One region of the Streptomyces sp. NPDC093546 genome, then DNA from elsewhere that is predicted to be linked to it. Evidence: riboswitches for the same ligand, from Rfam matches in the RefSeq annotation. Region 1 holds a riboswitch; each other region holds the start of a gene.

Region 1 (9,542 bases):
CGCCTACTCCGGAACCTTCAGCCCCAGGTTCTTGATGCGGGGCGTCACCTTCTCCCGCCAGATTTCGCGCGCCTGACCGTTCGTCGTCTGCCGCAGGCCGAAGCGGACCGCCATGCGGGAGCGCTCGGACCGCGAGCTGCCGAAGATCCGCTCGAACCCGGGCCACAGCCGGTCCAGCGCCTGCTGCAGTTCTTCACGTCCTTCGTCCGTCTGCGCCAGATTGCGGCAGACCCGCGCCCCGTGCGCGATGTGGACCTTCTCGTCGAGGATGATGGTGCGGACGGCCTCGGCCCACGGCTTGTAGCTGCTCTGCGCGAACTCGGAGATCATCACCATCGCCGTCTCCTCACCGATGTAGGAGAAGATGCCGCGTTCGGCCCAGGTGGTGCACTGGTGGAACTCGTGGCCGGCGAAGAGGTTCCGCTCGGCGAGCGTCTGCTTCTCCATGTAGGCCGTGTCGATGCCGATGTCGGCGAGGACGCGCTTGCCGATCTTGTAGTGGTCGTACTCCTCGACCGCGCGTTCCGCGCAGACCTGCCGCTCCTCGGCGTTGGGCGCCAGCGGCAGGAAGACCTGTATGTAGTCGTCGGCGCCCGAGAGTTCCCCCTCGGTGTTGACGATCATTGCCCGGATCGCGATCTCCCGGTAGTCCTCGGGCATCGCGAGGAATTCGTCGGGAGTGCGGACTACGACGACCTCATCGCTCGGGATGGTGAATGACATGTGCGTTTCTACACCTCACTGGCCCCCACCGGGTCCAGGCATGCCGGATCACCGAAACTCGGTCGGGGAAATCGGGGATGGGGATTGTGTACGCGCCCGAACGGAACTCCGGTTCCGCTTCACCTGTCCGCGCCGCCGGTCGGCACCGCTGCCTTCAGCAGAGCGGGCCGACGATAACCACACCCCAAACGGGTGTTCAATGGAAAACTTTCGGCCACGGCAGCCGACACGCCACCGAGAGGTGTCGGGATTCCCTCTCCCTACCCTCTCCCCGGCAGGGGGTGGGACCACCTCCGCCACCCGGAACGCCCTCACGGCGCAGCGCCTCCCATCTGCGGTGACTCCCCACCAAGCGCCACCGGTGGAGTGCGCTCGAATCCGCCGTCGTAAATCGGCCAAGGACTCCCCGCAAACATTCCTTCCCTATGCACCGAAGTCTCAAATGCTGAGCCGAAGCGCGTCCAGCAGGCAGGCTCAACTACCCTCGAATCAGGGCCTCCTGACCAATCCGCAGCCTGGACAGCCCCCCTGATTTCTTTATGCTTGGGGCATGCAGCCTTCTGTCCCCCCGCCCGCAGTCGCCTCCCGCCTGGCCAGCGTCGTTTCCTCGCCGGTACGGGACATCCTGTTGCTCACCGAACGCCCCGAAGTGATCTCTTTCGCGGGGGGACTTCCGGCTCCGGAACTGTTCGACGTCGACGGCCTGAAGGCGGCATTCGACCGCGTCATGGCCGAAGGGGCCCGCCGGGCCCTCCAGTACTCCACCACCGAGGGCGACGCCGACCTGCGCGAGGCCATCGCGCGGCGGCTCACGGCGCGTGCGCTGCCGACCGGCGCCGACGACCTGGTGATCACGACGGGTTCGCAGCAGGCCCTCACCCTCATCACCACGACCACCCTGGAGGCCGGCGACGTCGTCCTGGTCGAGGACCCCTGCTACCTGGCCGCCCTCCAGACCTTCGGCTTCGCCGGCGCCCGCGTCGTCCCCGTCCCCACCGACGACGACGGCATCATCCCCGAGGCCCTGGACGAGATCGCCGCCCGCGAACCCGCCAAGCTGCTCTACCTCGTCCCCACCTTCCAGAACCCCACCGGCCGCACCCTCCCGGCCGCGAGGCGGACCGCCGTCGCCGAGACGGCCGCCCGGCACGGCTTCTGGATCGTGGAGGACGACCCCTACGGCGAACTCCGCTACGACGGCGAGCAGGTGCCCTGGATCGCCACGTCCCCCGCCGCGTCCGACCGCACCATCCTGCTGGGCTCCTTCTCCAAGATCATGGCTCCCGGCATGCGCCTCGGCTACCTGCGCGCCCCCGCGGCCATCCGCCGGTCCTGCGTCATCGCGAAGCAGGCCGCCGACCTCCACACCTCCACCGTCGACCAGGCCGTGGCCGCCCGCTACCTGCGCGACAGCGACCTGGACGCCCACATCCGGACCATCCGCGACGCCTACCGGGGACGCCGCGACGCCCTCCTCGACGGCCTGCCCGCCGCCCTGCCCGCCGGCAGCCGCTGGAACCAGCCCGCCGGCGGCATGTTCGTCTGGGCCCGCCTGCCCGAGGGATCCGACGCCACCCAGCTCCTCCAGGTCGCCATCGGTCACGAGGTCGCCTACGTCCCCGGCGCCCCGTTCTTCGCCGGCGAGCCCGACCCGGCCGCCCTGCGCCTCTCCTTCACCACCCACTCCCCCGAGGAGATCACCGAGGGCCTGCGCCGTCTGGCCAAGGCGTTCGCGTAATCCGCAGCCCCTACCCGCGTCATCCACGTGCCCCAGAAGGGATTCCCATGCCCACCGAGTCGGCCACCCTGGTTGACGACGCCCCGATGACCCCCGCCGCGCTCAACGACATGATCGCGCGGGACTTCCAGGACTACGCCGCCTGCGAGGTCACCGAGGCCACCGGAACCCGCCTCACCATGGAGGCCGACGGCACCCGTCTCCGCACCCGCCCCGGCGGCACCATCTCCGGTCCCGAGCAGGCCGCCCTCGTGGACCTGGCCGCCTTCCTGCTCATCAACGCGCGCCTGGGCCGCCCGACCCCCATGGCCCTGACCAGCTCCCTCCAAATCAGCTACCTCAGCCGCCCCCGCCCGGGTCTGCTCCGTACCCACGCGGAGATGGCCAAGTTCGGCAACCGCCTCTGCGTCGTCCTCGCCGAACTCCGCGACAGCGCCGGCACCCTGGCCGCCACCGCGACGGTCACCTACTCCGTGCCCCGGTAGCCCTCGGGCGTGCGTCAGGTGGCCCGATCCGGGCCGCCGGGCGGCAGCGCCCGGCACAGCGCCTCCAGCGCCGCGCCGTAGGCGTGGTCCGGCGGGGTGGCGTAGCCGACGACCAGGCCGTCGCGGTGCGGCATCGTGGCCGACGGGTGGCGGAAGGCGGCGAGGCCGTCGAGGGCGATGCCCTGCCAGGTGGCCGCCTTCACCGTGGAGGCCTCCGTGCCCGGCGGGAGGCGCAGCACGGCGTGGAGGCCGGCCGCGATGCCGGTGGGCTGGATGTGCGGGGCGCGGTCGGCGAGGGCGGCGACCAGCCGGTCGCGGCGGCGCCGGTAGCGCTGGCGCATGTGGCGGACGTGACGGTCGTACGCGCCCGACGCGAGGAAGTCCGCGAGCGTGAGCTGGTCCAGGACGCTCGCCCACGCCTCCCGCTCGCCCTTGGCGGTGAGGACCGGCTCGACGAGGTGCTCGGGCAGGACCATCCAGCCGAGCCGTACGGCGGGGGACAGGCTCTTGCTGACCGACCCGAGGTAGAGGACGCGGGCCGGGTCGAGGCCCTGGACGGCGCCGACCGGTTCGCGGTCGTAGCGGAACTCGCCGTCGTAGTCGTCCTCCAGGACCAGGCCGCCGCGTCCGCGTGCCCAGTCGACCGCGGCGGCCCGGCGGGCGGGGTGGAGCGGGCCGCCGGTGGGGAACTGATGCGCGGGGGTGAGCAGCACCGCCCGTACGCCGCCCGTGAGGGAGGCCAGTTCCTCGGTCCGGGCACCGTCCTCGTCGAGGCCGAGCGGAACGGTCCGGACGCCCGCGGCCTGGAGGAGGGAGCGGTGGAAACCGAGCCCGTACGACTCGACGGCGAGCGGCCCGCGCAGGACGCCGCCGCCGAACAGCAGTCGCAGCGCGTGCGCGAAGCCGGAGCAGACGACGACGCGTTCGGGGTCGGTGTACACGCCGCGCGCGCGTGCCAGGTAGGCGGCGAGCGCGGTGCGCAGTTCGATACGGCCCTGGGGATCGCCGGGTCCGAAGGCTTCGTTCGGGGCGGCGTTCAGGGCGCGGCGGGCGGAGGTGAGCCAGGCGGCGCGGGGGAAGGAGGACGCGTCGGGGGTGCCCTGCCGCAGATCGTGGCGGGGCGCGGGGGCGGGGAGCGCCGGGGACTTCTTCGGAACGCGGGGCGGATTCGCCGGCGCGGCGCGTTCGGCGACCCGGGTTCCGGAGCCCTGGCGGGCGGTGAGCCAGCCCTCGGCGACGAGCTCGGCGTACGCGTCGGCCACCGTGTTGCGGGCCAGGCCCAGGTCGGCGGCGAGCGAGCGGTACGGCGGCAGGCGCGTACCGGGGGCGAGCCGGCCGCCGCGTACGGCGTCGCGCAGGGCGGTGAGGAGCGCGGCGCGGCGGCTGCCCGTACGGGACAGCTCCAGGTGGAGGTCGGCGCCGATGCGTTCGGCCGCTTCGGCCCAGGAGCCGGCCCGCGATCCGACCGGTGAATTGACCTCTGATTCAGGCATGGAAATGCACCCTACAGGCGGTCTTTCCGGCGCCTAGATTCATGGACATGACGACGAACACGCACAGGGACACGCACACGGACGCCGTTTCCCGGATCAACTTCGCGAAGGCCGCTCCCCAGGCGTTCAAGGCCCTGATCGGCTTCGACGCCGCGCCCGCCAGGGCCTGGACCCCGCCCTGGTCGAGCTCGTACAGATCCGTTCCTCCCAGCTCAACGGCTGCGCGTACTGCCTGCACATGCACACCACCGACGCGCGCAAGGCCGGGGAGAGCGAGGAGCGGCTGCACATGGTCGCCGTCTGGCGCGACGCGGCGCGCTTCTTCACCGAGCGGGAGCGGGCCGCGCTCGCGCTGACCGAGGCCGTCACGCTGGTCGCGGCGGAGGGCGTGCCGGACGAGGTGTACGCGCGCGCCGCCGCCCAGTTCGAGGAGGGCGAGCTCGGGCAGCTGCTCGCGCTGATCTTCACCATCAACACCTGGAACCGCATTGCCCTCAGCACGGCGAAGGTGCCGGGCGAGTAATTGGTGTTGATCTTGCTCCGCATGGCGTAGGGTGGTGTTTACCGACGCGGGGTGGAGCAGCTCGGTAGCTCGCTGGGCTCATAACCCAGAGGTCGCAGGTTCAAATCCTGTCCCCGCTACTGATGACGACGAAGACCCGGTGCCCCAAGGCACCGGGTCTTCGTCGTCATGTCGTGCGTGTGCTGCATGTCCTGGGTGGTCGCCCGGTCGCCCGGTCGGCCGATGGCGGGGCATCCTGCGGCGCGGCTCCGGACGGTGTGCGCGGGGCCCGCCTACCGTCCGTAACCGTGGGTGACAACGGCGACAGGGCCTGGGGTCGGAGCGCGCGACGCGCGAAGGTGCGCCGCTTCCTCCGGGTGGCGCCCGTACTGATGATCGTCGGCGGGGTGGTGTTCGACCTGCTGACGCCGCCCCGGTTCACGGCCGTGCCGCTGTTCACCGCCGCCCCGCTCGTCGCCGCGCCGTTCTTCACCGTACGGATCACCCTGGTGGCCGGGACCGCCGCCGTCCTGGCACTGGCCGGGCTGCGCCTCCACAGCGGCACGCTGGACGAGGCCCCGTCGATCACGGAGCTCGTCACCCTGATCACGGTCTCGGCGTTCGCGCTGATGATCAACCGGGTCGTGCGGCGCAGCGGCGAGCGGCTCGCCTCCGCCCGCGGCATCGCCGAATCCGCGCAGCGCGCCGTGCTGCCGACGCCGGCCGAGCGGATCGGTGGCCTGCGGGTGGCGGCGCGGTACGAGGCGGCGCAGGCGGACGCGTTCATCGGGGGCGATCTCTACGCCGTGCAGGACACGCCCTACGGGGTGCGGCTGGTGGTCGGGGACGTACGAGGGAAGGGGATGGGCGCGGTCGAGGCGGTGGCGGTCGTGCTGGGTGCGTTCCGGGAGGCGGCCGAGCAGGAGAGCTCGCTGGAGGGGGTGTCGCAGCGGCTGGAGCGGGCGCTCGCGCGGGAGGGGACCCGGCGCGACGGGCTCGACGCCTTCGAGGGCTTCACCACCGCCGTGCTGGCCGAGGTGGTGCGCGGCGAGGCGGTGGTGCGGATCGTCAACCGCGGCCACCCGGAGCCGCTGGTGTTGTACGCCGACGGGGGCCTGGAGCGGCTGGAACCGACCGAACCCGCGCTGCCGCTGGGGATGGCGGACCTGGGGCCGTGGCCCGACCGCGCGGACGAGGTGCCGTTCCCGCCCGGGGCGACGCTGCTCTTCTACACGGACGGGCTCTCCGAGGCGCGGGACGCGAGCGGCGCCTTCTACGACCCGGCGGAGCGGCTGGCGGGGCGGAGCTTCGCGGGGCCGGGGGAGATGCTGGACACCCTGGTCGAGGACGTACGGCGGCATACGGGGGGCGGGGGGACGACCGACGACCTCGCGCTGCTGGCGGTGAACACGCCTCAGGGGCAGCGGGCCGCGGCGGCGGGAGCATCCGGGGCGACTGGGCACGGAGGGTGATCGCTGTGGAGCCCTCCGCATAACATTTGACTAACCGTCAGAAAGTGTGGTGAGGCACACGGGGCATGAGGGGCAGTCAACTTAGCTGCCTATGCCCGTTTGTGGGGCGGTATGCCGGGGGCTACGTGGTTAATGATCAGTAGGAACGGCTTGGAATCACGGCCCCGCGTCTATTAACGTTCGATAACGCAGCGCGGTCGTCCCAGCCGACGCAAGAGCGACGGCACCGTGCGCGCGCGCCGAATTCCGCAAGGGAACCGGGGAACCACCACCTTGGGGTGAATCGGGCCGCATCGCCGGCCTGAAGGAGACCTTCCTGCTCCGAACCCGTCAGCTAACCCGGTAGGCGAGAAGGAAGGAAAGGAGTGCGCCCCCGTGGCGTCCAACAGGCCTGCCCCCGAAGCGCCGTCTGCTCCATCGGCCTCCCCGGCCGCCCCCGCCTCCCCGGCACCCCACTTCGTCGACTCCTTCGGCCCGGGCCCCGGTTCCGGTGCGCCCGCGGAGGGTCAGTGGGAGGAGTGGAACCCCACCGAGGACACCGTCCGTCCCGTCCGTGGCCGCCACCGCGTGGTCAAGCAGCGCGGCGGGCTGGCCCGTAGTTCCACGGTCCTGGGCGTGGGCGTCATCGCGGCCGTCGGCGCCGGAGGGATGGCCACCGCGCAGGACAAGCCGGCGGTCTCCATATCCCTGCCCGACCTGTCCGGCGCGATAGCCGACAGCCTTCCGGACGCCGAGTCCATGCCGGGCATCGGCTCCCTGATCTCCGACGACGGTGCCGACGGCGGTTCCGGCGGCTCTTCCGCGGACGCCCGGCTGACCGCCGCCGCGCCGCTGACCGCCGGGTCCCTCGCCGCCGACGACGGCTCCGCCGGGGACCGGGCCGAGAGCGGCGCGAGTGCCGGCGAGGCCCTGCGGGCGCGCATCCTCCAGCAGGCCGAGCAGCAGCAGGCGTCCGCGGACGCGGCGGCGAAGCTCGCGGCCGAGAAGGAGGCCGCCGAGCAGGCGGCCGCGCTGGCCAAGTCCCAGCAGACCGCCGCCGAGAAGGAGGCGGCCGCCGAGGCGAAGGCGAAGGCCGAAGCGGCGGCGAAGGCCGAGGCGGAGGCCGCGGCCAAGGCGGAGGCCGAGCGGCTGGCCAAGCTCGCCGGCAGCTACGCGCTGCCGACCTCCTCGTACACCATCACCTCCACCTACGGCCAGGCCGGCAACATGTGGTCCTCCGGCTACCACACCGGCCTCGACCTCGCGGCCCCCACGGGCACCCCGGCCAAGGCCGTGCACGGCGGCACCGTCAAGTCGGCCGGCTGGTCCGGCTCGTACGGCTACCGGATCGTCCTGGAGCTGGAGGACGGCACCGAGGTCTGGTACTGCCACCTCTCCTCGATGACGGTCGGCGCCGGGCAGAAGGTCGCCACCGGCGAGACCATCGGGCGCGTCGGCGCCACCGGCAACGTGACCGGGCCGCACCTGCACCTGGAGGTCCACACGGCGGGCGGCGGCGGAGTGGACCCGCTGGCGTGGCTCCGCGGCAAGGGCCTGACCGTCTGACGGCCCGACTCTCCGACGGCCTGACCGTCTGAACCACCGTCTGACGGAATGACCGTCCGACGGCCCGCAGATTCCGGTGGCCCTGGCGTTCCACCCCCCGACGCCAGGGCCACCGGTTCCTTCGCCCCATGGGCGGATGCCCGGAATACGGCACGTCACGCGGGGTGTTGAGGTATCGCATGACCTCACTTCCCCTTCGCAGGCTGGGTACGTCCGACCTCCACGTCTTCCCCCTCGGTCTCGGCGGCAACGTCTTCGGCTGGACCGCCGACGCCGCGCAGTCCTTCGCCGCCCTCGACGCGTACGCGGCAGCCGGCGGCAACTTCGTCGACACCGCCGACACCTACTCGTCGTGGGCCCCCGGCCACCAGGGCGGCGAGTCCGAGACGGTCATCGGTGACTGGATGGCCGCCCGGGGCAACAGGTCCGACGTCATCGTCGCCACCAAGGTCGGCAGCCACCCCCAGTACAAGGGGATCGGCGCCACCACCATCAAGGCCGCGGCCGAGCAGTCGCTGCGCCGCCTGCGGACCGACTACATCGACCTGTACTACACCCACGTCGACGACCCGGCCGTCCCGGTCGAGGAGTTCGTCCCCGCACTGGACCGGCTGGTGAAGGAGGGCAAGGTGCGGGCCGTCGCCGCCTCCAACATCTCCGCCGAGCGGCTCCAGGAGGCGCTGGACTTCTCCGCGCGCGAGGGCCTCGCCTCCTACGTCGCGCTCCAGCCGCACTACAGCCTCGTCTCGCGCGGCACCTACGAGGGCGCCCTGCGCGACACCGCCGAGCGGGCGGGGCTGTCGGCCGTGCCGTACTGGGCGCTGGCCTCCGGGTTCCTCACCGGCAAGTACCGGCCGGGCACGCAGGTCGACAGCGCGCGGGCCGAGGGCGCCGCCAAGCACCTCGCGACCGAGCGGGGCCGCGAGGTCCTCGCCGCGCTCGACACCATCGCCGGGGCGCGCGGGATCGAGGTCTCGAGCGTCGCGCTGGCGTGGCTGGCCGCGCAGCCGACCGTCGCCGCGCCGCTCGCCTCCGCCCGCACGGTCGAGCAGCTGCCCCCGCTGCTCGCGTCCGCGGAGCTGGAGCTCACGGCGGACGAGCTCGCCGTGCTGACGGCCGCGTCCGCGTAGCGCTGGTCAGGGCCCCGGGGTCCGGCCCCGGGGCGGGCGTCAGGCCCGGTACGGGTTGTAGCCGTCGTAGTCCCGGTGCGGAGGCGGCACCCACACCCGGCCCGTCGCGCGCGCCGCGTACGTCAGGGCCGGGCCCGCCAGCGCCTTGCGCTGCCACAGGTGGTGCAGCAGCTCCTGCTCCCGCGCGAGGAAGTCCGGGCCCGCCGCACCCCGGCGGGCCCGGTGGCGCAGGAACGCCAGCGACGTCGCGAACGCCTCGTACTCACCCACCGCCCGTGCCGCCCCCGGGCCGAAGGCGCGGGCCGCGTACGCGCGGGCCAGACCGCGCGCCCGCATCGACGACAGCGCGAGCGGCTCGGTGGGCGACAGCCAGCCGGCCGCCGCGTACGCGGGCAGCTCGCCGGATATGGTGCGCAGCTCGCGCTGGCGGGTCCAGATCACCAGCCACGTCATC
Region 2 (9,542 bases), on a different contig from region 1:
TCTCAGGGCCGCGTAGGGGATCGACCCTGATGTGGGGAGGCCGGATGCCGTGTGACGATCGGACCATGCCCGCCGCCACCCGTCCGCCCGAGACCGACGAACCGCCCGTGCGCAAGCTCTACCGCAGCGCCGACGGGCGGATGCTCGGCGGTGTCGCGCGGGGCCTCGCCGGGCACCTCGGGCTGCCCGTCATCTGGGTGCGGTTCGTCTTCCTCGCCCTCTTCATGGCCGACGGACTCGGCGTGCTGCTGTACGCCGTCTTCTGGATCGTCGTCCCGCTCGGCGTCGGGGGCAGGGCCGCCGAGCCGCGCTCCGTCTTCGAGACCACCTCCGACGGGCGGCGCCGCCTCCGCAAGCCCGACAAGGGCCAGATCGTCGCCCTCATCGCGCTGACGATCGGCGCCGGCGCCTTCGTCAGCAGCGTCAACCTGGGCGGCGAGGCGAACCGGTACGTCTGGCCGATCCTGCTCGTCGGGGTGGGTGTCGTCCTGGTGTGGCGCCAGGCGGACAACGCGCGCCGGGCCCAGTGGACCCGTTCCGGCCGCCGCAAGCGCCTCTTCCAGCTCGCGCGCGGCCTCGCGGGGGTGGCCCTCGTCGGCATGGGCCTGACCGTCTTCATGGTGGTGCGCGGCTCGGCCGCGCAGCTGGGCACCGCGCTCACCGCCGCCATAGCCGTACTGGCCGGCATGGCCCTGCTCGCCGGGCCCTGGCTGGTGCGGATGTCGCAGGACCTCTCCGAGGAGCGGACCATGCGCATCCGCGCCCAGGAGCGCGCCGAGGTCGCCGCCCACGTCCACGACTCCGTCCTGCACACCCTCACCCTCATCCAGCGCAACGCCGACGACCCGGGCGAGGTCCGCCGCCTCGCCCGCGCCCAGGAGCGCGAGCTGCGCAACTGGCTGTACAAGCCGGAGGGCACCGGCAAGGACGAGGACCAGGAGCCCGAGACCCTCGCCGAGGCCGTGAAGCGCACCGCCGCCGAGGTCGAGGACACGCACGGCGTCCCCCTGGAGGTCGTGGTCGTCGGCGACTGCCCGCTGGACGAGAGGCTGGCCGCGCAGATGCAGGCCGCGCGTGAGGCGATGGTCAACGCCGCCAAGTACGGTGGCGGGGGCGGGGCCGTACAGGTGTACGCCGAGGTGGAGGGCCGTACCGTCTTCGTCTCCGTACGGGACCGGGGGCCCGGCTTCGACCTGGACGCGGTGCCCGCCGACCGGATGGGCGTACGAGAATCGATCATCGGCCGGATGCAGCGCAACGGCGGCACGGCGCGGCTGCGGTCGGTGCCCGGGGACGGCACCGAAGTGGAGCTCGAGATGGAGAGGGCGGACGACGCATGACCGAGGAGACGACGGCTTCCACGGAAGCTGCGGAGCGGCGGGTGCGGGTGGTGCTCGTCGACGACCACCGGATGTTCCGCACCGGCGTCCGGGCCGAGATCGGGCGGACCGAGACGACCGGCGTCGAGGTGGTCGGGGAGGCCGCCGACGTCGACGAGGCCGTCTCCGTGATCACCGCGACCCGCCCCGAGGTGGTCCTCCTCGACGTCCACCTGCCGGGTGGCGGCGGCGTCGAGGTGCTGCGCCGCTGCGCGCCGCTGATGGCCGACGCCGAGAACCCCGTCCGCTTCCTCGCGCTGTCGGTCTCGGACGCCGCCGAGGACGTCATCGGCGTCATCCGGGGCGGCGCCCGCGGGTACGTCACCAAGACGATCACCGGCACCGACCTGGTCGACTCCGTCTTCCGGGTGCAGGACGGCGACGCGGTGTTCTCGCCCCGGCTGGCCGGGTTCGTGCTGGACGCCTTCGCCTCGACGGACGCCCCGCCCGTCGACGAGGACCTGGACCGGCTGACCCAGCGGGAGCGCGAGGTGCTGCGGCTGATCGCGCGCGGGTACGCGTACAAGGAGATCGCCAAGCAGCTGTTCATTTCGGTGAAGACGGTCGAGTCGCACGTCTCGGCGGTGCTCAGGAAGCTCCAGCTGTCCAACCGGCACGAGCTGACCCGCTGGGCGACGGCGCGCCGCCTCGTCTGAGTCTCCCGGGTCTCCCGAGTCCCCGGTCCGCGGGTCCGTCCGCGGATATCGGTACATAACCGGGGCAACCCGCACGGTTCCGGTCCCCTCCTACAGACCGTGATGAGCCTGACGGGTACGCCCTTCTTCGTGACCGCGATCCTGCTGGCCGTGATCGCGGTCCTGCTGCCGCTGGCCCTGTGGACCCGGCTGCGCGGACCGGCGCTCGTGCGGGGCGCGCTGCGGCTCGGCATGGTCGCCTTCGCCCAGCTCACCGCGATCGTCGTGGTCTTCGTCGCCGTCAACAACGCCAACCGTCTGTACGACGGCTGGGGCGACCTCCTCGGCACCAGCGACCACGTCGACGCGGCGATCGACCTCGGGCCCGACGGCACGGGCGGCAAGCGCGTCGCCGACCTGCCGCAGGTGCGGCAGGCCTTCGAGCCGGTCGACGACCCCGGCATGGGGGAGGGCGTCCGGCGCACCACCCTGAAGGGCCGGATCTCCGGGGTGGAGGCCGAGGTGTACGTGTGGCTGCCGCCGCAGTACGACGACCCGGCGTACAAGGACCGGAAGTTCCCGGTGGTCGAGCTCCTCTCCGGCTTCCCCGGCTCCCCGAAGTCCTGGTTCGGCAGCCTGCACGCGAGCAGGCAGCTGGAGCCGCTGATGCGGCAGGGCACGGTCGCGCCGTTCATCCTGGTGTCGCCGCGCACCACCCTGCTCGGCGACACCGACACCGGCTGCGCCAACGTCCCGGGCAAGGTGAACGCCGACTCGTGGCTCAGCATCGACGTGCGCCGGATGGTCGTGGACACCTTCCGCGCCCTCGACACGCCCGACGGCTGGGCCGTAGCCGGGTACTCGGCGGGCGCGCACTGCGCCGCGAAGCTGGCGGTGGCGCACCCGGACCGGTACGGGTACGCGATCAGCATGTCCGGCTACAACGACCCCGCCGCCGAGCCGTCCTCACTCACCGGCCGCGATCCGGAACTGCGGCACCGGCACAACCCGCTCACCCTCCTGAAGGCGGCCGCGACGCCGCCCAGGATCACGATGCTGTTCACCGGGAACGGGAACGACGGCTTCCAGCAGGGCCTGGACCTGCGCGCCGTCTCCCGGCCGCCGACCCGGATCGACGTCCGCCAGGTCGCGGGCGGCCACCGCACGGCCTCCTGGATGCGGGAGGTGCCGTCGGTTTTCGAGTGGCTGACGGCACGGATGGGGGCCGGCGCTTCCGGGGCAGGGGCGCAGGGTCCCGGAGGTCCCGGCGGCACCGGAGGTCCCGGCGGCACCGGCCGTCAGGGAGCCAGCGAGATGTCCACCTTCTCCGACACCCGCCGGTAGCCGATCCCGGCGTAGATCCGCTCGATCGACGCGTCAGCCGGCTCCAGCCACACCAGCCGGCAGCCGCGCGCGAAAGCCGTCGCCGTCAGGTACGCCGAAAGGTTCCCGCCGATGCCCCGCCGCCGGTGGCTCGCCGCGACCGCCAGCCCGGCGAGCTCGCTCAGCCCGTCCACCGGCACCGAGCAGCCGCCCGCCCCCACCGTCGTACCGTCGGCGGTGTCCGTGGCGATTCCGGCGACACCGCCGCCCGCCGCCGCCGTGCGCAGCCAGCGGATCGCGCCCGCGTTCGCCTCGCCGGTCCCGCCGTACGCGAGGTTCTGCACCGAGGCGGCCGCGGCGTACGCGGCGTCGTCCGCCGGCTCGTCGAAGGCGATGCCCTCGACGGGCCCCGGTTCCCGCAGCCCGCCCGGCGCGCACGCCATCAGCGGCGCCCGCCGCTCGACGGTGAACCCGGCCGCCAGCAGCGCCGGTTCGAGCTCCGGCGCGCAGGCCGGCTGGAACTCCAGGCGCGGCACCCGCTCCAGCTCCCGGAAGGCCGCCACCAGTTCGTCGATCTCCGCCTTGGTGGGGGCGGCGCCCGCGTCGGGGATGGCGTAGTTGGCGGGCGGGATGTCCCAGTCGGGGTTGTAGCGCAGGACGAAGGGGCCCACGCGGCGGTGATCGGGGGACCGCAGCGCCAGCGTGCGGACGCAGTCCTGGAGGTCGTCGGCGATGCCTTCGGGGATGCCTTCGCGGGTGCCTTGGGGGATGCCTTCGGGAGTGTCGCGATCCATCGTCATGGATCCGGGACCCTACGCGACCCGGGTCGCCCCCGCCCACGGCATTTCGTCGATCGGCGCGATCCTCACGGGTGCGCCGGGCCGCGGGGCGTGGATCATCTTGCCGTCGCCGATGTAGAGACCGACGTGACTGACCCCGGAGTAGAAGAACACCAGGTCACCGGGGGCGAGCGCGGAGCGTGGGACGCGCTGTCCGGCGTTGATCTGGGTGTACGTGGTACGGGGCAGGGCCACCCCGGCGGAGCGCCACGCGGCCTGCGTGAGCCCCGAGCAGTCGAAGGCCGACGGCCCGGTCGCGCCCCAGACGTACGGCTTGCCGAGGGCCCCGTACGCGTACGACACGGCCTGCGCGGCGCGTGCGTTGGGCGCCTGCCGTGCGTGCGTCGGCGGGGGGTTCCCGGCCGTCGGGCCGGAGTCCGTGTCCGTGCCCGCGCCCGCGCCGGGGTTCTCGTACCGGGCGCGTTCGGGGGCGGACAGCCGGCCCAGGAGGCGCTCGGCGGCGGCGAGCTTCTGCTGGACCATGGCCTTGTGGCGGCGCAGTTCGGCCTGGCGGGCCTCCAGTTCGCGCAGGTGGCCGCCGGATTCGGCGCGCAGCTGCGCGATCCCGGCGAGCTCGCGGCGCACGGCGGCGATGGCGTCGGCCTGGCGGGTCCCGGCGCGCTCGGCGAGGGCGGCGCCCTCCAGGTAGGCGTCCGGGTCGGTGGAGAGGGCGAGCTGGAGGGCGGGGTCGAGCCCCCTGTGCCGGTACTGGGCGGTGGCCACCGAACCGAGCGCGTTACGGGTGGCGGCGAGCCGCTCCGTCCGGCGGGCGGCCTCGTCCCGCAGGGCGTCCAGCGAGGAGCGTGCCTTGTCGGCCTGCTCCTTGGCGCCGTTGTACCGCTCGGTGGCCTCCTCGGCCTCCCGGTGCAGCCGGTCCACCTCGGTCCTGATCTGGGCGGGGGAGAGGCGGGGCTCCGCGTGCCCGGTGCCGCCGAGGACGGTGGCGGTCGCCGCCCCGGCGAGGACGAAGCCGGCGGCGGTGCGCCCGGCCGCCGATCCGTTCAGGGATCTCTGCCGGGGCTTGCGGTGCTTGCGGTGCTGCGGAGGTTCTGGGTGAGCTGCCACGAGGGCGGGTCACTTCCCTTCCCTGTCACGTGTGGGTGGGGTGGCCGGCCGCCGCCCGGGAGTCGGAAGACGGCGGTGGGAGAACCGGCCACCTGGGGGAGGACGCTAAGCCCGCCGGTCACGGCGGTGAGGGGGAGTGACCGCAATTGCCCGCAGGTGAGAGTTCGGAGGCGGCTTCCGTCGGCGGCGACGCACCTGGAACCGCGCATTCCGTATCAACTGTGACCGAGGCGACGAATGAGGCAACCCCGGCCGGGGGCCGGTGCTATGGCCCCGGTTAGGCTCCGGCGCATGGACGTACTCATCAATGTCTTCGTCGCGCTGCACATCATCGGTATCGGCGCCCTGCTGGGCGGCTTCCTGTCCCAGATGAAGGCGATGGGCGCGGGCACGGCGCGCTTCAGCCCCGGCATGCTGCACGGCGCGCTGACCATGCTGGTCACGGGCGTGGCCCTGGTCGGGCTGAACCAGGCCGACGACCAGACCGTGAACAACATCAAGATCGGCGTGAAGCTGGCGATCCTGGTCGTCATTCTCGGCCTGGTCTACGTCAAGCGGGACGAGGAGACGGTCGAGAAGCCGCTCTTCGGCGCCGTGGGCGGCCTCACCGTCGCCAACATCTTCATCGCGACGCTCTGGACCTGAGGCCTGAGGTCTGAGGTCTGAGCCCGGGGTCTTTCGGGGTCTCTCTTACGCGGGGCGCACGCAGCCGGACACCGGCATGGAGTGGACCGGCTCCTCGCGTACGTTCATCCCGGGCCGCGGGGCGTGGATCATCACGCCGTCGCCCTGGTAGATGCCGACATGGCTGATGTCGTCGTAGAAGAACACCAGGTCGCCGGGGCGCAGCTCGTCCATGGAGACGCGCGTGCCGACGTGGGCCTGTTCCCAGGTGGTACGCGGCAGGTCGACACCCGCCGCCTTCCAGGCCGCCTGGGTCAGGCCGGAGCAGTCGTACGAGCTCGGGCCGGCCGCGCCCCACACGTACGGTTTGCCGAGCTGGGCGCGGGCGAAGGCCAGCACCTTGTCGGCTTTGGCCGCGGCGCGATCGGGGCCGGTATCGGCCTCGCGGGCTTCCGGTGCGTACGTCGGCTCGTGCGCCGGTTCGTACGACGGCGCCTCCGCGCGGGTTTCCGCGAGGGCCTCCGTCCGGGCCAGCAGGGCGCGCGCCTCCGCGAGCTTGCGCTGCACCGTCCGCTTGCCGGCCCGCAGCGCGTCGGGGGTCTTCGCCGACTCGCCCTGCCGCGCGGCGGGCTCCGCTTTCGCCACCTCGACGACTTCGACGCCATCGCCGACGGGCTGGACGGGCTGGACGGGCTGGACGGGCTGGACGGGCTGCACGGGCTGCACGGGAGTGGCGTACCGCTGCGCCTGCGTACCCGTGCCGGCCTGCCGGTAGAGGTCGTCGACCTTTCTCTGCACCTCCTCGACCGTCGGCCGGCCCGGTGCGACTTCGGCGGACTGGGCGGACTGAGCGGACAGCAGGGTCGTGACCGAGGCGATGGCGGCCGTCGTGACCCCGACGGCGGGGGAATTCGTACCAAACGAACCAAACGTACCGAACGTGCGGGTGGTGCTGCTGCGCGGCTTGCGATGCGACGCCAAGGCCGGCATCTCCTTCCGTAGGCCGCCTACCGGGTCAGCCGGCGGGTTCGGGCGAACGGAAGGTGCCCTACGGCCTGCGGAAACGGCCGATTCACCCCATGGTGCATGGTTGGGTCCCCGGTTCCAACTCCCGTGCGGGGAGAGCGGATTCGGCGTGGGCGGTCCGATCGGCGTGGTTCGCCGATGAGGGAACGGTCCGCTTGGTCGGCACGCTAGCCAACGTGTGGTGGTGCTGTGAAGGATGATGTTCGATATGCCGGATACATTTTCGTGACCTTTACCCGGCGCTTATGTGTGGTCGCGGTGAGCGACGAAACCGGTTCGGCCCCGACTGTCAGTGGGGCGGCCTAGACTCGATAGGCGATGAGCAGCCTCTTTGACGACAGCTTCCTGGCGGACCTGCGGAACCACACCTCCGAGGAACCGCCGCCGCCCCCCGAGGACGCCGAGGACCACGCCCCGGCCCCGGAGGAGGTCCCGCACGACCTCTTCGGGGACCGCTTCGACGTGCCCCCGGCCCGGGACGCGTACCACCGCGACGGCGCGCCGCGCACCGTCGTGGACCCCGCCGCGCTGCTGGAGGGGCTGAACGACCAGCAGCGCGCCGCCGTCGTCCACACCGGCTCGCCGCTGCTCATCGTCGCCGGTGCCGGCTCCGGCAAGACCCGGGTGCTGACCCACCGCATCGCGCACCTCCTGGGCACCCGGCACGTGCACCCCGGCCAGATACTGGCGATCACCTTCACCAACAAGGCCGCGGGCGAGATGAAGGAGCGCGTCGAGCAGCTCGTCGGCCCGCGCGCCAACGCCATGTGGGTGATGACCTTCCACAGCGCGTGCGTGCGCATCCTGCGCCGCGAGTCGAAGAGGCTCGGCTTCACGTCGTCCTTCTCGATCTACGACGCCGCCGACTCCAAGCGCCTCATGGCGCTGGTCTGCCGCGACCTGGACCTCGACCCGAAGAAGTTCCCGCCGAAGTCCTTCAGCGCCAAGATCTCCAACCTGAAGAACGAGCTGATCGACGAGGAGACCTTCGCCGACCAGGCCGCTGGGGGCACCTCCCAGGCCGAAGGCCTAGGGGGAGGCTTCGAGAAGACGCTCGCCGAGGCGTACCGCATGTACCAGGCGCGGCTGCGCGAGGCCAACGCCCTGGACTTCGACGACATCATCATGACGACGGTCCACCTGCTGCAGGCGTTCCCGGACGTCGCCGAGCACTACCGCCGCCGCTTCCGCCACGTCCTCGTCGACGAGTACCAGGACACCAACCACGCGCAGTACACGCTCGTACGCGAGCTGGTGGGCACCGGTTACGAGGACCTGGACCCGGCCGAGCTGTGCGTCGTGGGTGACGCCGACCAGTCGATCTACGCCTTCCGCGGCGCGACCATCCGCAACATCCTCCAGTTCGAGGAGGACTACCCCGACGCGACGACGATCCTGCTGGAGCAGAACTACCGCTCCACGCAGACCATCCTCTCCGCCGCCAACGCGGTGATCGAGCGCAACGAGAGCCGCCGCCCCAAGAACCTGTGGACGAACGCCGGCCCCGGGACGCGGATCATCGGGTACGTCGCGGACACCGAGCACGACGAGGCGCAGTTCGTCGCCGACGAGATCGACCGGCTGACGGACGCGGGCGAGGCGAAGGCCGGCGACGTCGCGATCTTCTACCGGACGAACGCCCAGTCCCGTGTCTTCGAGGAGATCTTCATCCGCGTCGGCCTGCCGTACAAGGTCGTCGGCGGCGTCCGCTTCTACGAGCGCAAGGAGGTCCGGGACGTCCTGGCGTACCTGCGCGTGCTGGCGAACCCGGAGGACAGCGTCCCGCTGCGCCGCATCCTCAACGTGCCCAAGCGGGGCATCGGCGACCGCGCCGAGGCGATGATCGAGGCGCTCGCGCTCCGCGAGAAGATCACCTTCCCGCAGGCGCTGCGCCGCGTCGACGAGGCGTACGGCATGGCGGCGCGCTCCGCGAACGCCGTGAAGCGGTTCAACACGCTGCTGGACGAGCTGCGCACCATCGCCGAGTCCGGCGCCGGACCGGCCGTGGTCCTGGAGGCGGTCCTGGAGCGCACCGGATACCTCGCCGAGCTGCAGGCCTCCACCGACCCGCAGGACGAGACCCGCATCGAGAACCTCCAGGAGCTCGCCGCCGTGGCCCTGGAGTTCGAGCAGGAGCGCGGCGACAACCCCGGTACGCTCGCCGAGTTCCTGGAGCAGGTGGCGCTGGTCGCCGACTCCGACCAGATCCCGGACGAGGACGAGGAAGGCTCCGGCGTCATCACGCTGATGACGCTGCACACCGCCAAGGGCCTGGAGTTCCCGGTGGTGTTCCTGACGGGCATGGAGGACGGCGTCTTCCCGCACATGCGCGCCCTCGGCCAGACCAAGGAGCTGGAGGAGGAGCGGCGCCTGGCGTACGTGGGCATCACGCGCGCCCGCGAGCGGCTCTACCTCACGCGGTCGTCGATGCGCAGCGCGTGGGGCCAGCCCTCGTACAACCCGCCCTCGCGGTTCCTGGAGGAGATCCCGGCCCAGCACCTGGAGTGGAAGCGCACGGGCGCGATGGCCAAGCCGTCGTCCGGCGGCCCGGCCTCCGGGATTACGGCCTCCCTGTCGTCCTCGCGGTCCCGTTCCGGCCCGTCGGGCTTCGCCACGCGGCGTACGACCGACAAGCCGGTGATCGCGCTGGC
Region 3 (9,542 bases), on a different contig from region 1:
CGTGAGGAGGCCGAGGGACTCGGAGTTGCCGAGGATCGCCACCCGGGGTCCGGCCGGGAGCGGCTGTCCGGCGAGGAGGAGGCCCGCGTCGACGAGCTCGGTGACGGTGTCGACGCGGATGACGCCCGCCTGCCGGAGGAGGGCCGACACCGTGGCGTACGGGATGCGGGTGACCGGCACCGCGTGGCCGGGCGGCGCGCTGCCGCTGTGGCGGGCGCCCTGGACCACGACGACCGGCTTCACCGCCGCCGTGCGCCGTGCGAGCCGCGTGAACTTGCGCGGGTTCCCGATCGATTCGAGGTACAGCAGGACGACGTCCGTGTCGGCGTCCTCGTACCAGTACTGCAGGATGTCGTTGCCGGACACGTCCGCCCGGTTCCCGGCGGAGACGAAGGACGACAGGCCCGCCCCGCGCCGGTGCAGCCCGGACAGCAGCGCGATGCCGATGGCGCCGGACTGGGTGAACAGCCCGATGCGGCCCCGCGCCGGCGGGTGCGGCGCGAGGGAGGCGTTCAGCCGCACGCCGGGGGCGGTGTTGATGACGCCGAAGGCGTTGGGGCCGATGACGCGCATGCCGTACGAGCGGGCCTGGCGGACCAGCTCCCGCTGGCGCTCCCGCCCTTCGGCGCCCTGCTCGGCGTACCCGGCGGAGAGGACGACCAGCCCCTGGACGCCGTGCTCGCCGCAGGCGGCGACGGCTTCCGGTACGCGCTCGGCGGGGACGGCGACGACGGCGAGCTCGACGGGCTCGCCGATGTCGGCGACCGACCGGAAGGCGGGGACCCCCTCCATGACGGACTCGCCTTCCGGCAGGGCGTGGTTCACCGCGTACGTACGGCCGGTGTACCCGGCGTCGAGGAGGTTGCGCAGGACCGTGCGGCCGACGCCGCCGGGCGCGCGGCCGGCGCCGATGACGGCGATCGAGCCGGGGGCGAGCAGCCGCTGCACGGAGCGGGCCTCGGCGCGCTGCTCGCGGGCGCGCTGCACGGCGAGGGAGCGGTCGGTGGGCTCCAGGTCGAGGTGGAGGCGGACGGCGCCGTCCTCGAAGCTGCGCTTCTGGGTGTATCCGGCGTCCGTGAAGACCTTGATCATCTTGTTGTTGGCGGGCAGCACCTCCGCCGCGAACCGCCGGATGTCCCGCTCCCGCGCCACCGCCGCGATGTGTTCGAGGAGCGCGGAGGCGACGCCCCGGCCCTGGTGGGCGTCCTGGACGAGGAAGGCGACCTCGGCCTCGTCGGCGGGGGCACTGGCGGGCAGGCCCTGTTCGTTGATCCGGTCGTAGCGGACGGTCGCGATGAACTCCCCGCCGACCGTCGCGGCCAGGCCCACCCGGTCCACGTAGTCGTGGTGCGTGAAGCGGTGCACGTCCTTGGCGGAGAGGCGGGGGTAGGGTGCGAAAAACCGGTAGTACTTCGACTCGTCGGAGACCTGCTCGTAGAAGCTGACCAGGCGTTCCGCGTCGTCCGGGGTGATCGGCCTGATCCGCGCGGTGCCGCCGTCGCGCAGCACGACGTCGGCTTCCCAGTGGTCGGGGTACGCATGTTCCGGCTGATCCGACGGGGTCCGCATGGGCCCAGGTTACGGTGCGGACACCGGTCGCGGAGGTGCTGTGGACAGGGCACATTGATCAGGTTCGCGTGCACACCGGAGAACATGAGAGAGTGGTCTAGACAACCCCCTGAACTCGAAGGGCAACACCATGGCTGAGCGCCGCGTCAACGTCGGCTGGGCCGAGGGCCTGCACGCCCGCCCCGCCTCCATCTTCGTCCGTGCCGCCACGGCCGCCGGCGTCCCCGTGACGATCGCCAAGGCCGACGGCAACCCGGTGAACGCCGCGTCGATGCTCGCGGTCCTCGGCCTGGGTGCGCAGGGCGGCGAGGAGATCGTGCTCGCGTCGGACGCGGAAGGTGCGGACGCCGCCCTGGACCGCCTGGCGAAGCTGGTCGCGGAGGGTCTCGAGGAGCTTCCCGAGACCGTCTGACGGGCTTCGGGCATCGCCCGGCCATCACTTCGGACAATTACCTGTCCTCTTGCAGCGGAGCCGTATCGCCCCCGAATTCCGGGGTGATACGGCTCCGCTTTTTCGGTGAACCTTTCTTTCTACGGCCGCATTGTTAATTGCGGGCGCTCACCGTGTTGACGCGATGTTGCGGACTCCTCACACGCAGCCGGTGCGAACCGAGTGAGCGCTCGGCGTGCAGCGCGGTCAGCGCCCGGGCCCGCTCGGCGTCACCGCGCGCCACCGCGTCGACGATCGCGCCGTGCTCGGCCCACGCCTCCACGGGCGCGGGCGGCTGGTCGACCGCGTACATCCAGGCGATCTTGTGCCGCAGCTGGGTCAGCAGGGCGGTGAGGCCCGGGCTGCCGGAGGCCTGGGCGAGCGTCTCGTGGAACCAGTCGCCGAGCGCCCGCAGATCCTCCCCCTGGCCCCGGCGCGCCCGCTCCTGGCCCAGCCTGACCAGGCCCCGCAACACCTTGAGGTGCGCCTCGGTACGGCGCTGGGCGGCCCGCGCCGCGCCGAGCGGCTCCAGCAGCGCCCGGACTTCCAGCAGGTCGGCTGCCTCCTGCTCGGTGGGCTCGGCGACGCACGCCCCGGCGTGGCGGCGGGTGGTGACGAAGCCCTCCGACTCCAGGGTCCGCAGGGCCTCGCGGACCGGGACGCGGGAGACGCCGTAGCGGCGCGCCAGCTGCTCCTCGGTGAGGCGGCTGCCGCGCGGGAAGACGCCGGAGACGATGTCGTCGCGAATCGCCGTGCATACCGAGTGCGCGGGAATGCGCATACCGAACCTCCGACGTAATGCGCGCGAAACAGCGTGCGTCCGACCGATTTGACGAGTGTTCAGTGACTCTATGGCACCATTCCTGAATTTCCGACGCCGGGTCGAAATCCATGGATATCTTTTGGCCAGGCCTGCCGCGCCGGAGAACGGCGAAGGCCCCGGCCGCTCATCCGAGGAGCCGGGGCCTTGTCTGTCTCAGGTCGTGCGGGCCGGAGGTCAGACGTTGACGCCGTGCGAGCGCAGGTACGCGACGGGGTCGATGTCGGAGCCGTACTCGGCGCTCGTACGGGCCTCGAAGTGGAGGTGCGGGCCGGAGGAGTTGCCGGTGGAGCCGGAGAGGCCTATCCGCTGGCCGGGCATGACCCGCTCGCCGACCGAGACGCTGACGGAGGAGAGGTGGCCGTACTGCGTGTACGTGCCGTCGGCCATCCGGATCACCACGTTGTTGCCGTACGCGCCGCCCCAGCCCGCCTCGACGACGGTGCCCAGGCCCACGGCGACGACCGTGGAGCCGGAGGGGGCGTGGAAGTCGACGCCGGTGTGGCTGCCGGAGGACCACATGGCGCCGCCGGTCTGGTAGCCGGTGCTGACGTAGGAGCCGGCGACGGGGAGCGTGAAGGAGTTCAGGCGCTTGCGCTCGGCCTCGCGGGCGGCGCGCTCCTCCGCCTCGCGGGCGGCCTTGACGCGGGCCTCGGCCTTGCGCTTGGCCTCCGCCTCGGCCTTGGCCTGGGCGGCGGCGCGGGCGGCGGCCTCCTCGGCCTCGCGCTCCTGGGCCTCGGCCTGGGCGTCGACGGTCTCGGCGAGCGTGTCGGTGATGACCGCCTGGTTGAGGCCGGTGTCCTCCAGTGCGCGGACGTCCGCGTCGGCGGCGAGCGCCGGGGAAGCGAGGGTTCCGATGACGCCGGTGGTGGCGATGGCCGCCACGCCGGCGACGTGTGCGCTCTTGCGGCTCAGGCGGCTCGGGGCACGGTGCTTCCCGGTGGCACGGGTGAACGCCATACGGTGGCTGATCCTTTCCTTCCTTCTCGCCTACCGGGTTAGCTGACGGGTTCGGAGCAGGAAGGTCTCCTACGGGCCCCTCCGCACGGATGCGAAGGCGTCCGATTCACCCCAGGGACTTCGTGTGGGTCCCCGGCTCCCCGGGCTCGCGCCCGATGGGGATTCGGCGATGGCTGCCCGGTGCCGCGGATGCGGCGGGTACAGCGGGCGGACAGCGCATCAGACGCTAAGCGGCTGATCTTTCAATCACCAAACGGACACGGTTTTTTGTAGCGCACGCCACAGGGCAGACACGTAACCTCCCCAACAAAACGGACATGCCGTGACGGCGAGGGGAAGCGGCAGCAGACGGCGGAACCCCGGCATCCGAATGGATGCCGGGGTTCCGCCGGTGATGGCCGGGACGCGGCCGGCGACGCGCGGCCGACCCGCCGTCAATCAGCCCGTGACGACGCTCACTTCACCGATGCCGAGCGCCTCGACCGGCTCCTTGATCTGCGCGGCGTCGCCGACCAGCACGGTGACGAGACGGTCCACGGGGAAGGCGCTGACGGCCGCGGCCGTGGCCTCCACCGTCCCGGTCTCGGCCAGGCGGGCGTACAACTGCGCCTGGAAGTCGTCCGGGAGGTGCTGCTCGACCTGGTCGGCGAGGGTGCCCGCGACCGAGGCCGCCGTCTCGTACCTGAGCGGGGCGACGCCCACGAGGTTCTGCACGGCGACGTCCCGCTCGGCGTCGGTCAGCCCCTCGGCGGCGAGGGTGCGCAGCACCTTCCACAGGTCGTCGAGGGCCGGACCGGTGTTGGGGGTGTCGACGGATCCGCTGATGGCGAGCAGCGAGGCGCCGTTGCCTCCGGGACCGGAGCGCAGCACCTGGCCGAAGGACCGTACGCCGTAGGTGTAGCCCTTCTCCTCGCGCAGCACGCGGTCCAGGCGCGAGGTGAGGGTGCCGCCCAGGCAGTACGTGCCGAGCACCTGGGCCGGCCAGACGCGGTCGTGCCGGTCGGGGCCGATGCGGCCGATCAGCAGCTGCGTCTGCACGGCGCCGGGGCGGTCGACGATGACGACACGTCCCGTGTCGTCGGCCGTGACGGGCGGGACGGGGCGGGGCTCGGCGGTGTTGCCGGTCCAGGCGCCGAGGGTGTCGGCCAGCACCGCGTCGAGGTCGACGTCCGTGAGGTCGCCCACGACGATGGCGGTGGCCGTGGCGGGCCGGACATGGGCTTCGTAGAAGGCCCGTACGGCCGCGGAGTCGATCCGCTCCACCGTCTCGAGGGTGCCCTGGCGGGGGCGGGACATCCGGGAGTCGGCCGGGAACAGCTCCTTGGAGAGCTGCATGGCGGCGCGGCGCGACGGGTTGGCGATCTCGTGCGGGATCTCGTCGAGCCGGTTGCGCACCAGGCGCTCGACCTCGCTGTCGGCGAAGGCGGGCGCGCGCAGGGCGTCGGCGACCAGGCCGAGGGCCTTGGCCAGCCGGGAGACCGGGACCTCCAGGGAGACGCGTACGCCGGGGTGGTCGGCGTGCGCGTCGAGCGTGGCGCCGCAGCGCTCCAGCTCGGCGGCGAACTCCTCCGCCGAGTACTTGTCGGTGCCCTCGGACAGCGCCCGGGCCATGATGGTGGCGACGCCGTCCAGGCCCTCGGGCTCGGCCTCCAGCGGGGCCACCAGGGAGATCTCGACGGCCACGACCTGCTGGCCGGGGCGGTGGCAGCGCAGCACGGTCAGGCCGTTGGGGAGGGTGCCTCGCTCGGGGGCGGGGAAGGCCCAGGGCCGGGCGGTGCCGGGCTGGGGCTGCGGGTGGAACTCCATGGACGTCAGGGACACAGCGGCGTCGCTCACTGGTCGGCCCCCTCTTCTTCCTCGCTGTGGTCGGCATCGCTCTGGTCGCCGTTGACCGGCTCGTAGACCAGTACGGCCCTGTTGTCCGGGCGCAGCCGCGCCTGGGCGACGGCCTGCACCTCCTCGGCGGTGACGTCCAGGACGCGCTGGACGGCGGTGAGCGCGAGCTGCGGGTCGCCGAACAGCACGGCGAAGCGGCACAGCTCGTCGGCGCGGCCGGCGACCGTGCCGAGCCGGTCCAGCCACTCGCGCTCCAGCTGGGCCTGGGCCCGCTCCATCTCCTCGGGCGTCGGGCCCTCGGCGGCGAACCGGGCCAGCTCCTCGTCGACCGCGGCCTCGATGTCCGGCACCTCGACGCCGCCGGAGGTCTTCACGTCCAGCCAGCCCATGGAGGGGGCCCCGGCGAGGCGCAGCAGGCCGAAGCCGGCCGCCACGGCCGTACGGTCGCGGCGCACCAGGCGGTTGTGGAGCCGGGACGACTCGCCGCCGCCGAGGACGGTGAGGGCCAGGTCGGCGGCGTCGCACTCGCGGGTGCCGTCGTGCGGCAGCCGGTAGGCGGCCATCAGCGCGCGGGCCGGGACGTCCTCCTCGACGACCTCGCGCAGCTGCTCGCCGATGGTGTCGGGGAGCGTGCCGTCGCGCGGCGGCTGCTTGCCGTCGTGGGCCGGGATGGAGCCGAAGTACTTCTCGATCCAGGCGAGCGTCTGCTCCGGGTCGATGTCGCCGACGACGGACAGCACGGCGTTGTTCGGCGCGTAGTACGTACGGAAGAAGTTCCGCGCGTCCTCCAGGGTGGCGGCGTCCAGGTCCGCCATGGAGCCGATCGGCGTGTGGTGGTAGGGGTGGCCCTTCGGGAAGGCGAGGGCCGTGAGCCGCTCGAAGGCGGTGCCGTACGGCACGTTGTCGTACCGCTGGCGGCGCTCGTTCTTCACGACGTCCCGCTGGTTCTCCATGGACTCCTCGTCGAGCGCGGTGAGCAGCGAGCCCATCCGGTCGGCCTCGAGCCACAGGGCCAGCTCCAGCTGGTGCGTGGGCATCGTCTCGAAGTAGTTGGTCCGCTCGAAGCTCGTGGTGCCGTTGAGGGAGCCGCCGGCGCCCTGGACGAGCTCGAAGTGGCCGTTGCCCTTGACCTGGGCGGAGCCCTGGAACATCAGGTGCTCGAAGAGGTGGGCGAGGCCGGTGCGGCCCTTCACCTCGTGGCGCGAGCCGACGTCGTACCAGAGGCACACCGCGGCGACCGGGGTCAGGTGGTCCTCGGAGAGCACCACGCGCAGGCCGTTGGCCAGCCGGTGCTCGGTCGCTGTCAGTCCGCCGGAGCCGGCCTGGGCTGTGGCCGTGTGACCCATGGGCATGTACGTCCCTTCGATCGCGATGTGGAAAGTCGTGCGGTGAAAGTCCTGCCACTGTATGCAAGCGCACCGACGGTCGCGGAAGTTCCCGTCCCACCCGATCGTCCCTCTTCCGGGTCGCGGTCGGGGTTGTCAGTGGGACGGTCCACAATGGTCGGCGACAGATCAGCCTTTGCCTGGTGAAGGAGCGCAGCCGCGATGGCCCGCCGCAGCACGAAGACCGCGCAGCCCGACGACTACGAGGAGCGGATCCTCGACATCGACGTCGTCGACGAAATGCAGGGCTCCTTCCTCGAGTACGCGTACTCGGTGATCTACTCCCGGGCCCTGCCCGACGCCCGCGACGGCATGAAGCCGGTGCACCGCCGGATCGTGTACCAGATGAACGAGATGGGCCTGCGCCCGGAGCGCGGGTTCGTCAAGTGCGCCCGGGTCGTCGGCGAGGTGATGGGCAAGCTGCACCCGCACGGTGACGCGTCGATCTACGACGCGCTGGTGCGCATGGCGCAGCCGTTCTCGATGCGCCTGCCGCTGGTCGACGGCCACGGCAACTTCGGCTCGCTGGGCAACGACGACCCGCCGGCCGCCATGCGGTACACCGAGTGCCGGATGGCCGACGCCACGTCGCTGATGACGGAGTCCATCGACGAGGACACCGTCGACTTCGTACCCAACTACGACGGCCAGGAGCGCGAACCGGTCGCGCTGCCGGCCGCCTTCCCGAACTTGCTGGTCAACGGCGCGTCCGGAATCGCGGTCGGCATGGCGACCAACATGCCGCCGCACAACCTGGGCGAGGTCATCGCCGCCGCCCGCCACCTGATCAAGCACCCGGGCGCCGACCTGGAGACCCTGATGCGGTACGTGCCGGGTCCCGACCTGCCGACCGGCGGCCGGATCGTGGGCCTGTCCGGGATCAGGGACGCGTACGAGACGGGCCGCGGCACCTTCAAGATCCGCGCGACCGCGACCGTGGAGAACGTGACGGCGCGCCGCAAGGGCCTGGTCGTGACGGAGCTGCCGTTCACGGTGGGCCCGGAGAAGGTGATCGCCAAGATCAAGGACCTGGTGGCGTCGAAGAAGCTCCAGGGCATCGCCGACGTCAAGGACCTCACCGACCGCGCGCACGGGCTGCGGCTCGTCATCGAGGTGAAGAACGGCTTCATCCCGGAGGCCGTCCTGGAGCAGCTCTACAAGCTGACGCCGATGGAGGAGTCCTTCGGCATCAACAATGTGGCGCTGGTCGACGGGCAGCCGCTCACGCTGGGCCTCAAGGAGCTGCTGGAGGTCTATCTCGACCACCGCTTCGAGGTCGTACGGCGCCGCAGCGAGTTCCGGCGCGGCAAGAAGCGCGACCGGCTGCACCTGGTCGAGGGCCTGCTCGTCGCGCTCCTCGACATCGACGAGGTCATCCGGCTGATCCGGTCCAGCGACAACTCGGCGCAGGCCAAGGAGCGGCTGATCGAGCGCTTCTCGCTGAGCGAGATCCAGACGCAGTACATCCTGGACACCCCGCTGCGGCGGCTCACCAAGTTCGACCGGCTGGAGCTGGAGGGCGAGCGCGACCGGCTCAACAGCGAGATCGAGGAGCTGACGCGGATCCTGGACTCCGACGCCGAGCTGCGCAAGCTGGTCTCCTCCGAGCTGGCCGCGGTGGCCAAGAAGTTCGGCACCGAGCGGCGCACGGTCCTGCTGGAGTCGGCGGGCGCGCCGGTCGCCGCGGTGTCCCTGGAGGTCGCGGACGACCCGTGCCGGGTGCTGTTGTCCTCCACCGGTCTGCTGGCCCGTACGGCGAGCGGCGAGCCGCTCCCGGACAGCGACGGCAAGCGCACCAAGCACGACGTGATCGTCTCGGCGGTGCCCGCGACGCAGCGCGGCGACGTGGGCGTGGTGACCTCCACCGGGCGGCTGCTGCGGCTGCCGGTGATCGACCTGCCGCAGCTGCCGGACACGGCGGGCGCGCCGAACCTGTCGGGCGGGGCGCAGCTCTCGGAGTTCCTGACGCTGGAGAAGGACGAGACGCTCGTCTGCCTGACCACGCTGGACGAGTCGTCGCCGGGCCTGGCGATCGGCACGCTCCAGGGTGTCGTCAAGCGCGTGGTGCCGGACTATCCGGCGAACAAGGACGAGCTGGAGGTCATCACCCTCAGGGAGGGTGACCGGATCGTCGGCGCGGCGGAGCTGCGTACGGGCGAGGAGGACCTGGTCTTCATCACCTCCGACGCGCAGCTGCTGCGCTACCCGGCCTCGCAGGTGCGGCCGCAGGGCCGCCCGGCGGGCGGTATGGCCGGCGTCAAGCTGGCGGCCGGCGCCGAGGTGATCTCGTTCACGGCGGTCGACCCGGCGGCGGACGCGGTGGTCTTCACGGTCGCGGGCTCGTCCGGGGCGCTGGACCCGACGGCCGGGATGTCGGCGAAGCTGACGCCGTTCGACCAGTACCCGCGCAAGGGCCGCGCGACGGGCGGCGTGCGCTGTCAGCGCTTCCTGAAGGGCGAGGACGTCCTGGTCCTCGCCTGGGCGGGGGCGGCCCCGGCCCGGGCGGCCCAGAAGAACGGCACCCCGGTCGAGCTGCCCGAGA

What was found. A riboswitch is a leader RNA that binds a small molecule or an ion and turns the genes downstream of it on or off. The one in region 1 is predicted to bind cyclic di-AMP.
Region 2: it holds a riboswitch for cyclic di-AMP, as region 1 does, so the genes downstream of both, ACIRNI_RS08925 (C40 family peptidase) here and ACIRNI_RS03105 (M23 family metallopeptidase) in region 1, are expected to answer to the same signal.
Region 3: it holds a riboswitch for cyclic di-AMP, as region 1 does, so the genes downstream of both, ACIRNI_RS26325 (M23 family metallopeptidase) here and ACIRNI_RS03105 (M23 family metallopeptidase) in region 1, are expected to answer to the same signal.

What each region holds. Positions count from the first base shown of each region.
Region 1 covers NZ_JBIWJG010000002.1:16,267-25,808, reverse strand. Annotated here, with positions in the region: gene ACIRNI_RS03140 (Phenylacetic acid catabolic protein) at 4-723, opposite strand; gene ACIRNI_RS03135 (PLP-dependent aminotransferase family protein) at 1,274-2,461, shown strand; gene ACIRNI_RS03130 (PaaI family thioesterase) at 2,509-2,946, shown strand; gene ACIRNI_RS03125 (PLP-dependent aminotransferase family protein) at 2,961-4,439, opposite strand; partial or broken gene ACIRNI_RS03120 (carboxymuconolactone decarboxylase family protein) at 4,487-4,962, shown strand; tRNA gene ACIRNI_RS03115 (tRNA-Met) at 5,008-5,081, shown strand; gene ACIRNI_RS03110 (PP2C family protein-serine/threonine phosphatase) at 5,250-6,413, shown strand; cyclic di-AMP (ydaO/yuaA leader) riboswitch at 6,641-6,777, shown strand; gene ACIRNI_RS03105 (M23 family metallopeptidase) at 6,789-7,958, shown strand; gene ACIRNI_RS03100 (aldo/keto reductase) at 8,138-9,088, shown strand; gene ACIRNI_RS03095 (PrsW family intramembrane metalloprotease) at 9,128-9,542, opposite strand, start outside.
Region 2 covers NZ_JBIWJG010000003.1:527,846-537,387, forward strand. Annotated here, with positions in the region: gene ACIRNI_RS08895 (PspC domain-containing protein) at 66-1,340, shown strand; gene ACIRNI_RS08900 (LuxR C-terminal-related transcriptional regulator) at 1,337-2,035, shown strand; gene ACIRNI_RS08905 (alpha/beta hydrolase) at 2,138-3,358, shown strand; gene ACIRNI_RS08910 (GNAT family N-acetyltransferase) at 3,313-4,131, opposite strand; gene ACIRNI_RS08915 (NlpC/P60 family protein) at 4,150-5,241, opposite strand; gene ACIRNI_RS08920 (hypothetical protein) at 5,533-5,886, shown strand; gene ACIRNI_RS08925 (C40 family peptidase) at 5,932-6,855, opposite strand; cyclic di-AMP (ydaO/yuaA leader) riboswitch at 6,854-7,011, opposite strand; gene pcrA (DNA helicase PcrA) at 7,210-9,542, shown strand, end outside.
Region 3 covers NZ_JBIWJG010000014.1:64,338-73,879, forward strand. Annotated here, with positions in the region: gene ACIRNI_RS26310 (GNAT family N-acetyltransferase) at 1-1,569, opposite strand, end outside; gene ACIRNI_RS26315 (HPr family phosphocarrier protein) at 1,700-1,981, shown strand; gene ACIRNI_RS26320 (GntR family transcriptional regulator) at 2,115-2,780, opposite strand; gene ACIRNI_RS26325 (M23 family metallopeptidase) at 2,997-3,779, opposite strand; cyclic di-AMP (ydaO/yuaA leader) riboswitch at 3,793-3,958, opposite strand; gene ACIRNI_RS26330 (M16 family metallopeptidase) at 4,218-5,585, opposite strand; gene ACIRNI_RS26335 (M16 family metallopeptidase) at 5,612-6,961, opposite strand; gene ACIRNI_RS26340 (DNA topoisomerase (ATP-hydrolyzing) subunit A) at 7,163-9,542, shown strand, end outside.